2 regions of the Kitasatospora sp. NPDC059817 genome follow, and region 1 is predicted to be linked to the other one. Evidence: riboswitches for the same ligand, from Rfam matches in the RefSeq annotation. Region 1 holds a riboswitch; the other holds the start of a gene.
What was found. Region 1 has a riboswitch for thiamine pyrophosphate ahead of thiC (phosphomethylpyrimidine synthase ThiC). Riboswitches for the same ligand answer to the same signal wherever they lie in the genome.
Positions count from the first base shown of each region.

Region 1 (3,833 bases):
ATGCCCGTGGCCCGCACGGTGGATGGACGAAGGAGGGGAGCAGCGGTGAAGCTGTTCCGGTTGGACGAACTGGACGTCGAACGCGCGGCGAACGACGGCGCGTACCTGCGCTTCCTGCGCGAACCGCGGATGTCCGCCGGGCTCTACGCGCTCTCCCCCGGCGACACCGACCCGCAGACCGCGCACGACCAGGACGAGATCTACCAGGTGATCAGCGGCCGCGCCGAACTGACCGTAGGCGCCGAGACCGCCACGGTCGGGCGCGGCACCGTCGTCTACGTCCCGGCCGGCACCGAACACCGCTTCCACCACGTCACCGAGGAACTGCGGGTCCTGGTGGTGTTCTCCCCGCCCGAGGGCTGACCGTCTGCGGACCGACCGGGAACCGGCCGGGGACCTGCCGGGGACTGACCGTCCGCGGGCCGGCCGGGGCCGACCGTCTAGGGTCCTGGGCATGAGCAAGAGCCTGACGGAAGAACTCTGGGCGGCCATCGAGCCGGTGTACGCCGAGATCCTCGCCCACCCCTTCATCGGCGGCCTCACCGACGGCACCCTGCCGCGTGCGGCCTTCCGCCACTTCGTCGTCCAGGACTCGCACTACCTGCGCGACTACGCCCGCGCGCTCGCCGTCTGCGCCGCCAAGGCGCCCGGCGAGGAGGACGTGCGGGCCTTCGCCGACGACGCGGTCGGCGCGCTGGCCGCCGAACAGGGCATGCACGCCGAGTTCCTGACCGCCTTCGGCGGCAGCGCCGAGCAGGCCGCCGCCGAACCGGTGCTGCCCACCACCCGGGCCTACACCAGCTACCTGCTGGCCACCGTCTACGGCGGCTCCTTCGCCGAGGCCGTCGGCGCGGTGCTGCCCTGCTACTGGATCTACGCCCGGGTCGGCGAGGCGCTGCTCGCCCAGGGCTCCCCCGACCCGCTGTACGCCAAGTGGATCGCCACCTACGGCGACGAGGCGTTCCAGTCCGTCGTCCGCCGGGTGCTGGCGCTCACCGACCGCCTCGGCGAGGAGATCTCCCCGGCCGAACGGCGCCGGGTCGTCGAGCACTTCACGACCACCTCGCGCTACGAGTGGATGTTCTGGGACGCCGCCTGGCGCGGCGAGCGCTGGCCGGTCTGACCGCTGGTCGCATGGGGTGCGGGGCCCTTTCCGGGGGTCGTCCCCGATGCCCGTACCCGGGTCTCCCCGGGGCCCCGGGTCGGGGTGATCTAGGGGTTCTCTCCGGGCCATCGGGCCTCGTTCCGGCACTCGTGTCCCCGTACGATCGAAGTACCGAAAGCAAGCGGGATGCGGCACCGGACGGCAGCCGACCCCACGGGGAGAGAAGGAACGGTCATGGCTGAGCTCTGGAAGTCGCTGCCCTCCTGGGTGCGGAACATCGTCATCCCGGTGCTGGTCCTGGTGCTGCTCTGGAACATCGTGGGATTCGTCTTCGGTGTCGTCGGCGCCCTGCTGAGCATCATGATCAAGGTGCTGGTCGTCGCCGGTATCGCCGCCGCCGTGGTGGTCCTGGTGAAGAAGGCCGCCAAGGGCTGAGCAACCGCCCGAGGCCCGGCCCCCTGGACGGGGGGCCGGGCCTTCGGCGTTCCCGGCGCGGCGTCCGGCCGGCCGGAGGCGTGCTGGACCTGCGGCGATCGGCTCGCTACGGTGTTGGGCGTCATGTGCAGGCAACACCGCCTGCCGACGCGGGAGCTCGGAGCACCGGGCTGAGAGGGCGCTGACCGGGACGTCGACGGACGGACCGACGGCTGCGTCGACCGCAGGAACCTGACCGGGTAATGCCGGCGTAGGGAGTTTGAGGTCAGATGACCACGTTCGAAGCACAGCCGCAGCCTGCCCGCAGCACCGGGAACAGCGGCACCGAGGCCGGCGGCAGCGAGACCGGCGAGGCCGCCACCGCCACCGCCTCCGTCACCAGCGCCGGCACCGGCTACCCCACCCCGGCCTGGCGCAAGGCCTACCGCGAAGGGTCCCGGCCCGACCTGCGGGTCCCGTACCGCGAGGTGCAGCTCACCAACGGCAGGACCGTCCCGCTGTACGACACCTCCGGCCCGTACACCGACCAGGCCTACGAACCCGACGTGCGGCGCGGCCTGCCCGCCCTGCGCGATGCCTGGATCCGCCTGCGCGGCGACGTCGAGGAGTACGACGGCCGCGAGGCGCGCCCCGAGGACGACGGGATCAAGCACACCTCGCCGCGCGGCGGGAACCTGCGCAACCTGGACGCCGTCTTCCCGGGCCGCCCGCGCCGCCCGCTGCGCGGCCGCGGCGGTGCCGCCGTCACCCAACTCGCCTACGCCAAGCGGGGCGTGGTCACCCCCGAGATGGAGTTCGTGGCGCTGCGCGAGGGCCTCGCCCCCGAGTACGTGCGGGCCGAGGTGGCCCGCGGCCGGGCCGTCATCCCGGTCAACGTGAACCACCCCGAGGTGGAGCCGGCGATCATCGGCACCAACTTCCTGGTGAAGATCAATGCCAACATCGGCAACTCCGCCGTCACCTCCTCGATCGAGGAGGAGGTGGAGAAGATGACCTGGGCCACCCGTTGGGGCGCCGACACCGTCATGGACCTCTCCACCGGCCGCAACATCCACACCACCCGCGAGTGGATCCTGCGCAACTCCCCCGTGCCGATCGGCACCGTGCCGCTCTACCAGGCCCTGGAGAAGGTCGACGGCAAGGCCGAGGACCTGAGCTGGGAGGTGTACCGGGACACCGTCATCGAGCAGTGCGAGCAGGGCGTCGACTACATGACCGTCCATGCCGGCGTCCTGCTCCGGTACGTCCCGCTGACCGCCCGCCGCAAGACCGGCATCGTCTCGCGCGGCGGCTCGATCATGGCCGCCTGGTGCCTGGCGCACCACCAGGAGAACTTCCTCTACAGCAACTTCGAGGAGCTCTGCGACATCCTCGCGCGCTACGACGTCACCTTCTCGCTCGGCGACGGCCTGCGCCCCGGCTCCATCGCGGACGCCAACGACGAGGCGCAGTTCGCCGAACTGCGCACCCTCGGCGAGCTCGGCCGGATCGCCCGCGAGCGCGACGTCCAGGTGATGATCGAGGGCCCGGGCCACGTCCCGATGCACAAGATCAAGGAGAACATGGATCTCCAGCAGGAGATCTGCGACGAGGCGCCGTTCTACACCCTCGGCCCGCTCACCACCGACGTCGCCCCCGGCTACGACCACATCACCTCGGGCATCGGCGCCGCGATGATCGCCTGGTGGGGCACCGCGATGCTCTGCTACGTCACGCCCAAGGAGCACCTGGGCCTGCCCAACCGCGACGACGTCAAGACCGGCGTGATCACCTACAAGATCGCCGCCCACGCCGCCGACCTCGCCAAGGGCCACCCCGGCGCCCAGGACTGGGACGACGCCCTCTCCGACGCCCGCTTCGAGTTCCGCTGGGAGGACCAGTTCAACCTGGCCCTCGACCCGGAGACCGCCCGCGCCTTCCACGACGAGACCCTCCCCGCCGAACCCGCCAAGACGGCCCACTTCTGCTCCATGTGCGGCCCGAAGTTCTGCTCGATGAAGATCAGTCAGAAGATCCGCGCCGAGCACGGTGACGGTTCCAGCGCCGTGGAGACCGAGTTCGACGCCGAGGCCCTGGCGGGCATGGCGGAGAAGTCCGCCGAGTTCGCCGCCCAGGGCAACCGCGTCTACCTCCCCCTCGCCGACTGACGTCGTTCTGTCGAAGCGCTGCTCCGGGTGTCTCGCTGTTCCTGTGGCAGCGCTTCGGCATGCCTGGGCCACGGCGCCGCACTTGGGCCACTGGGGGATCCGGTCGCCGAGCTAGTGCTGCTCCGCGGAAGTTCGTGGAGGGGTGT
Region 1 is NZ_JBHWIR010000337.1:60-3,892, reverse strand. Features, by position in the region: gene ACFV61_RS34735 (cupin domain-containing protein) at 46-363, shown strand; gene tenA (thiaminase II) at 455-1,123, shown strand; gene ACFV61_RS34725 (DUF5326 family protein) at 1,340-1,540, shown strand; TPP riboswitch at 1,680-1,814, shown strand; gene thiC (phosphomethylpyrimidine synthase ThiC) at 1,810-3,687, shown strand.

Region 2 (5,446 bases), on a different contig from region 1:
CCGCTTTCCGGCTGCCAGGAGTTCGCGGACCGTCAGTGCGCGGTCCGGTCTGGTGGAAGCGATGCCGAGTGCCATGCTGGCAGGTTATCGGGCGTTCGAAGGGGCCGGACAACTCGGTACCACGGATTGAGACAAGCGGTGGACGATACTCCGTCCGTGGTCCGACGAATTCCGACCGGCGCTCGAAGCCCGCGCCCGCCGGCCCGCACGCCGGCTCGCACATCCGTTCCCAGCTACCCCGCTACGCTTGCTGCACCCCAGCGAACCAGCGGAGCCTCATCGTGACCTCGTCCAGCAACCGGCCGGCCAACCCCATAGACGTGGAGGACGTCCGCGCGCGCGTCAACGCCGCCCTCGCCGCGTTCATGGACGGCCAGTCCGCCCTGTTGGACAAGATCTCCCCGCAGCTCGTGCCCGCCGCCGACGCCCTGCGCGACTTCCTGCTGGACGGCGGCAAGCGGCTGCGCCCGGCCTTCTGCTACTGGGGCTGGCGCGGCGCCGGCGGCCCGGCCGGCGGCGAGGGTATCGCGAACGCGGCGGCCGCGCTGGAACTGCTCCAGGCGAGCGCCCTGGTGCACGACGACCTGATGGACCGCAGCGACACCCGCCGCGGCCTGCCCTCGATCCACCGCCGCTTCGAGGCGCTGCACCGGGCGAACGGCTGGCGCGGCGACCGCGAGCAGTACGGCGCCTCGGCGGCGGTGCTGCTCGGCGACCTGCTGCTGATCTGGTGCGACGAGCTGTTCCTGCGCTCGGGCCTGGAGCCGGCCGCCGTGCTGGCCGCCAAGCCGGTGTTCGACCTGATGCGCACCGAGGTCATGGTCGGCCAGTACCTGGACGTCCTGGAGCCGGTGGCCGGCGACTCCGCCGACGAGGGCGCGCTCGGCCGGGCGCAGACGGTGCTGCACTACAAGTCGGCGAAGTACACGATCGAGCGCCCCCTCCAGGTCGGCGCGCTGCTGGCCGGGGCCGGCCCGGAGCTGGTGGCGGCGCTGGGGGCGTTCGGGCTGCCGCTGGGCGAGGCCTTCCAGCTGCGGGACGACCTGCTCGGCGTCTTCGGCGATCCGGCGGTCACCGGCAAGCCGGCCGGGGACGACCTGCGCGAGGGCAAGCGCACCCTGCTGGTGGCGCACGCGATGCGGGGCCTGCCGGCCGCCGACGCCCGGCACCTGGACGAGCGGCTCGGCGCGCCAAACCTGGTGCCCGAGGAGGTCGCCGGGCTGCGCGACCTGGTGGCCCGCAGCGGCGCGCCCGAGCGGGTGGAGCGCCGGATCGACGAGCTGATGCGGCAGTCCCTGGCCGCGCTGGAGGCGGCGCCGCTGGCCGACGAGCAGGCCCGCACGGTGCTGCTGGCCCTGGCCGAGGCCGCCACCGTCCGCAAGTACTGAGATCCGCACGCAAGAGGATCCGCAGGTACGGAGAACGGTGACGGCCCCCGGGGCCGTCAGGCCGAGCGCACCCGCCGGGCGAGCTCGGCGGCGGCGGCCTGCGGGTCGTCGGCGGCCGTGATGGCGCGGACCACGACGATCCGGCGGGCGCCGGCGGCCAGCACCTCGTCGAGGTTGCCGAGGTCGATGCCGCCGATGGCGAACCACGGCCGGTCGGTGCTCTGCTTCGCCGCGTACGAGACCAGGCCGAGGCCCGGCGCCGGGCGGCCCGGCTTGGTCGGGGTCGGCCAGACCGGGCCGGTGCAGAAGTAGTCCACGCCGGGCTCGGCGACCGCCGCGTCCACCTCGGACTCGGCGTGGCAGGACCGGCCGATCAGCACCTCGTCGCCGAGGATCGCCCGGGCGGCCGGCACCGGCAGGTCGTCCTGCCCGAGGTGCAGCACGTCCGGCCGGGCCGCGTGCGCGACGTCGGCGCGGTCGTTGACGGCCAGCAGCTTGCCGTGGCGGCGGCAGGCGTCCGCGAAGACCTCCAGGGCCTCCAGTTCCTGCTTGGCCTCCAGGCCCTTGTCCCGGAGCTGGACGATGTCCACCCCGCCCGCCAGCGCCGCGTCCAGGAACTGGGCGAGGTCGCCCTGCTCCCGGCGGGCGTCGGTGCACAGGTACAGCCGGGCGTCGGCCAGCCGCCGGCGCGGCGTGTCCGCCGCCATCAGATCAGCATCGCCTGGGCGCGCCGCTTGACCTCGGTGCCGCGGTTCTCCTGCAGCGCCTGGATCGGGCTGCCGGGCAGCGACGGGTCCTCGGTGAAGAGCCACTCCAGGATCTCCACGTCGTTGTAACCGCAGTCGCGCAGCACGGTCAGGGTGCCGGACAGGTGCTTGACCAGCCCCTGGCCGTCGATGAACGCCGCAGGGACCTGCAGCGACTTGTTGGGGCCCCGCCGGACGGCGATCAGCCCGCCGGTGCGGACCAGGTCGCGCACCTCGGTGACGCGCACCCCCCACTGCTCCGAGATGTCGGGCAGGTACATCCACTCGGAAACCAGGGCTTCAATCTTGCTTTCAATCTCACTCACGCCACCAGACTGCCACCTCCACAGCCCCCCGCGCACCAGCCGCTACCCCGCGACCGCCGACTTCAGCGGCACCGAGGGGTCCGCCGCGCGGGCCCGGTCCAGCGCGGTGCCGCGCTCGATCAGCCGGCGGCCCTGGGTCAGGTCGCGCGGCCGGTCGACGGCCAGCAGCGCGCTCGGCACCCCGTCGCGCAGCCAGAGCACCGTCCAGGAGGCGTCCTGCGGGCCGCCGCGCCACAGCAGTTCGTCGCCCTCGGCGTGCCGCCCGGCGTACTGGACCATCCGGCCGAACTGCTCCGACCAGAAGTACGGCACCGGGTCGTACGGCGGCGCGTCCGCGCCGAGGACGGCGGCCGCCGCGGCCTCGCCGGACTGCAACGCGTGGTCCCAGTGCTGGACGGCCAGCCGGGCACCGGAGCGGGCGGACGGGTAGCTGACGCAGTCCCCGGCCGCGAAGACGCCGGGCAGGCCGGTGCGCAGCCGCCCGTCCGCCAGGACGGCGCCGGTGCCGTCCAGCTCGACGCCGGAACCGGCCAGCCAGCCCGTCGCGGGCCGGGCGCCGACGCCGACCACGACCTCGTCGGCGGGCAGGTGCGAGCCGTCCGCGAGCAGCACCGCGCCCTCCTCGACGGCGGCCACGCCGACCCCGCAGCGCAGGTCGACACCGGCCTCGGCGTACCAGGCGGCCATCGCCGAACCGACCTCGGCCGGCAGCGCGCCGGGGACGGGCGCCGGGCCCGCCTCGACCACCGTCACCTCGCAGCCGGCCGCTCGGGCGGCGGTGGACACCTCGGCGCCGATCCAGCCCGCGCCGACCAGCACCAGCCGCAGGCCGGGCCGCAGCAGGGCGCGCAGCGCCAGCGCGTCGTCCAGGGTGTGCAGCAGGTGCGCGCGCTCGGCGCCGGGCAGGGCGCGTGGGGTGGCGCCGGTGGCGATCACCAGGGCGTCGTACGGGAGGTCGCCGGCGTCGGTGTGCAGCACGCCGGGGGTGAGGCCGGTGGCGCGGCGGCCGGTGAGCAGCTCGATGCCCAGGTGCGGGTAGTCGATGTCCAGGGTGGTGGCGTCGGCCTTGCCGAGCAGCACGTCCTTGGAGAGCGGCGGCCGGTCGTACGGCGCGTGCGGCTCCTCCCCGACCAGCGTGATCCGCCCCCGCCAGCCGCCCTGCCGCAGCTTCAGGGCGCACTGCGCCCCGGCCAGCCCGGCCCCGACGACGACCACCTGATCCGTTGCGTTCAGCTCTGCCACGCCCGTCACTGTACTCAGCGCCCTGCCGGGGCCACCGGCCCGTCCACCCCGCATACGGGCCTTCGGCCGGGCCCGCCCCCGGCGTTATGGTGGGGGCACCATCACGGGAGCCCGGCGTACCGGGCTGAGAGGCGGGCTGGCACGGCCCGCGACCGTCCGAACCTGATCCGGGTCATTCCGGCGAAGGGAGAAGAGCAGCCTTGTCACGCTTGCCCGAGGAAACCCACGCCGACGTGCTGGTGATCGGCGGGGGCATCATCGGCCTCGCCGTCGCCTGGCGCGCCGCGCAGCGCGGGTTGCGGAACATCGTCGTGGTCGACCCCTCCCCCGGCGGCGGGGCAGCCGGGGTCGCGGCCGGGATGCTCGCCCCGGTCACCGAGCTGCAGTACGGGGAGGAGCCGCTGCTGCGCCTCGGCATGGCCTCCAACCAGCGGTACGGGGACTTCGCCGCCGAGCTCACCGAGGCGAGCGGCGGCCTGGACACCGGGTACCGCCGGTGCGGCACGATCGCCGTCGCGCTGGACTCCGACGACCGCGAGGAACTGCGCGAGCTGCACGCCTTCCACCAGCGGCTCGGCCTGGACTCGTCCTGGCTGACCGGCCGGGAGGCCCGCAGGCTGGAGCCGATGCTCGCCCCCGGCGTACGCGGCGGCCTGCACGTCGCGGACGACCACCAGGTGGATCCCCGCCGGCTGCTGACCGCCCTGGTGGCCGCCTGCGAGCTCGCCGGGGTCGTGGTCCACCGTGCCGAGGCCGTCGGGCTGCTGGTCGAGGGCGGCCGCGCGGTCGGCGCCCGGCTCGGCACCGGCGAGACCCCGAGGGCCGACCAGGTGGTGCTCGCGGCCGGCCCGCACAGCCACCGGCTGCCCGGACTGCCGGAGGGCGTGCTGCCGGCCGTCCGCCCGGTGAAGGGGCAGATCCTGCGGCTGCGGATCCCCGAGGCGTACCGGCCGTTCCTGTCCCGCAACGTCCGCGCGGTGGTGCGCGGGCAGCACCTGTACCTGGTGCCCCGGGAGAACGGCGAGCTGGTGATCGGCGCGACCACCGAGGAGCAGGGCTACGACACCACCGTCACCGCCGGCGGGGTGTACGAACTGCTGCGCGACGCCCACGAGTTGGTGCCGGGCATCACCGAACTCCCGCTGCTGGAGACCTCGGCCGGGCTGCGGCCCGGCTCGCCGGACAACGCCCCGCTGCTGGGCCCGACCGCGCTGCCCGGGCTGGTCGCCGCCACCGGCCACTACCGCAACGGCGTGCTGCTCACCCCGGTGACCGCCGACCTGCTCGCCGAGTACCTGGCGACCGGCGAACTCCCCGAGCTCGCACAGCCGTTCACACCCACCCGGTTCTCCCCCGACCGCTCCACCACGAAGGCCTCCGCATGACCGAGATCGCACCACCCCAGACCACGCCCGCCCAGACCACGCCGGCCCAGACCACGCCGGCCCAGAGCACGCCGGCCCGGACCGCACCGGCCCAGACCGCACCTGCCCGGACCGCACCGGCCGAGATCGCGCTGACCGTCAACGGCGAGCCCCGCCGGGTGTCCACCACGACCACCCTCGCAGAGGTCGTGGCCACCCTCAGCGCCGCCCACAGCGGCGTCGCCGCCGCCCTCAACGAAGCCGTGGTGCCGCGCAGTTCGTGGCCGGCCACGGAACTGTCGGCGGGCGACCGGATCGAGATCCTCACCGCCGTCCAGGGAGGCTGACATGGCCGACGACCTGCTGACCATCGCCGGGGC
Region 2 is NZ_JBHWIR010000012.1:7,090-12,535, forward strand. Features, by position in the region: gene metF (methylenetetrahydrofolate reductase [NAD(P)H]) at 1-75, opposite strand, end outside; gene ACFV61_RS04380 (polyprenyl synthetase family protein) at 282-1,388, shown strand; gene thiE (thiamine phosphate synthase) at 1,445-2,095, opposite strand; gene ACFV61_RS04390 (Rv2175c family DNA-binding protein) at 2,095-2,460, opposite strand; gene ACFV61_RS04395 (NAD(P)/FAD-dependent oxidoreductase) at 2,503-3,711, opposite strand; TPP riboswitch at 3,796-3,908, shown strand; gene thiO (glycine oxidase ThiO) at 3,912-5,087, shown strand; gene thiS (sulfur carrier protein ThiS) at 5,084-5,413, shown strand; gene ACFV61_RS04410 (thiazole synthase) at 5,415-5,446, shown strand, end outside.
Region 2: it holds a riboswitch for thiamine pyrophosphate, as region 1 does, so the genes downstream of both, thiO (glycine oxidase ThiO) here and thiC (phosphomethylpyrimidine synthase ThiC) in region 1, are expected to answer to the same signal.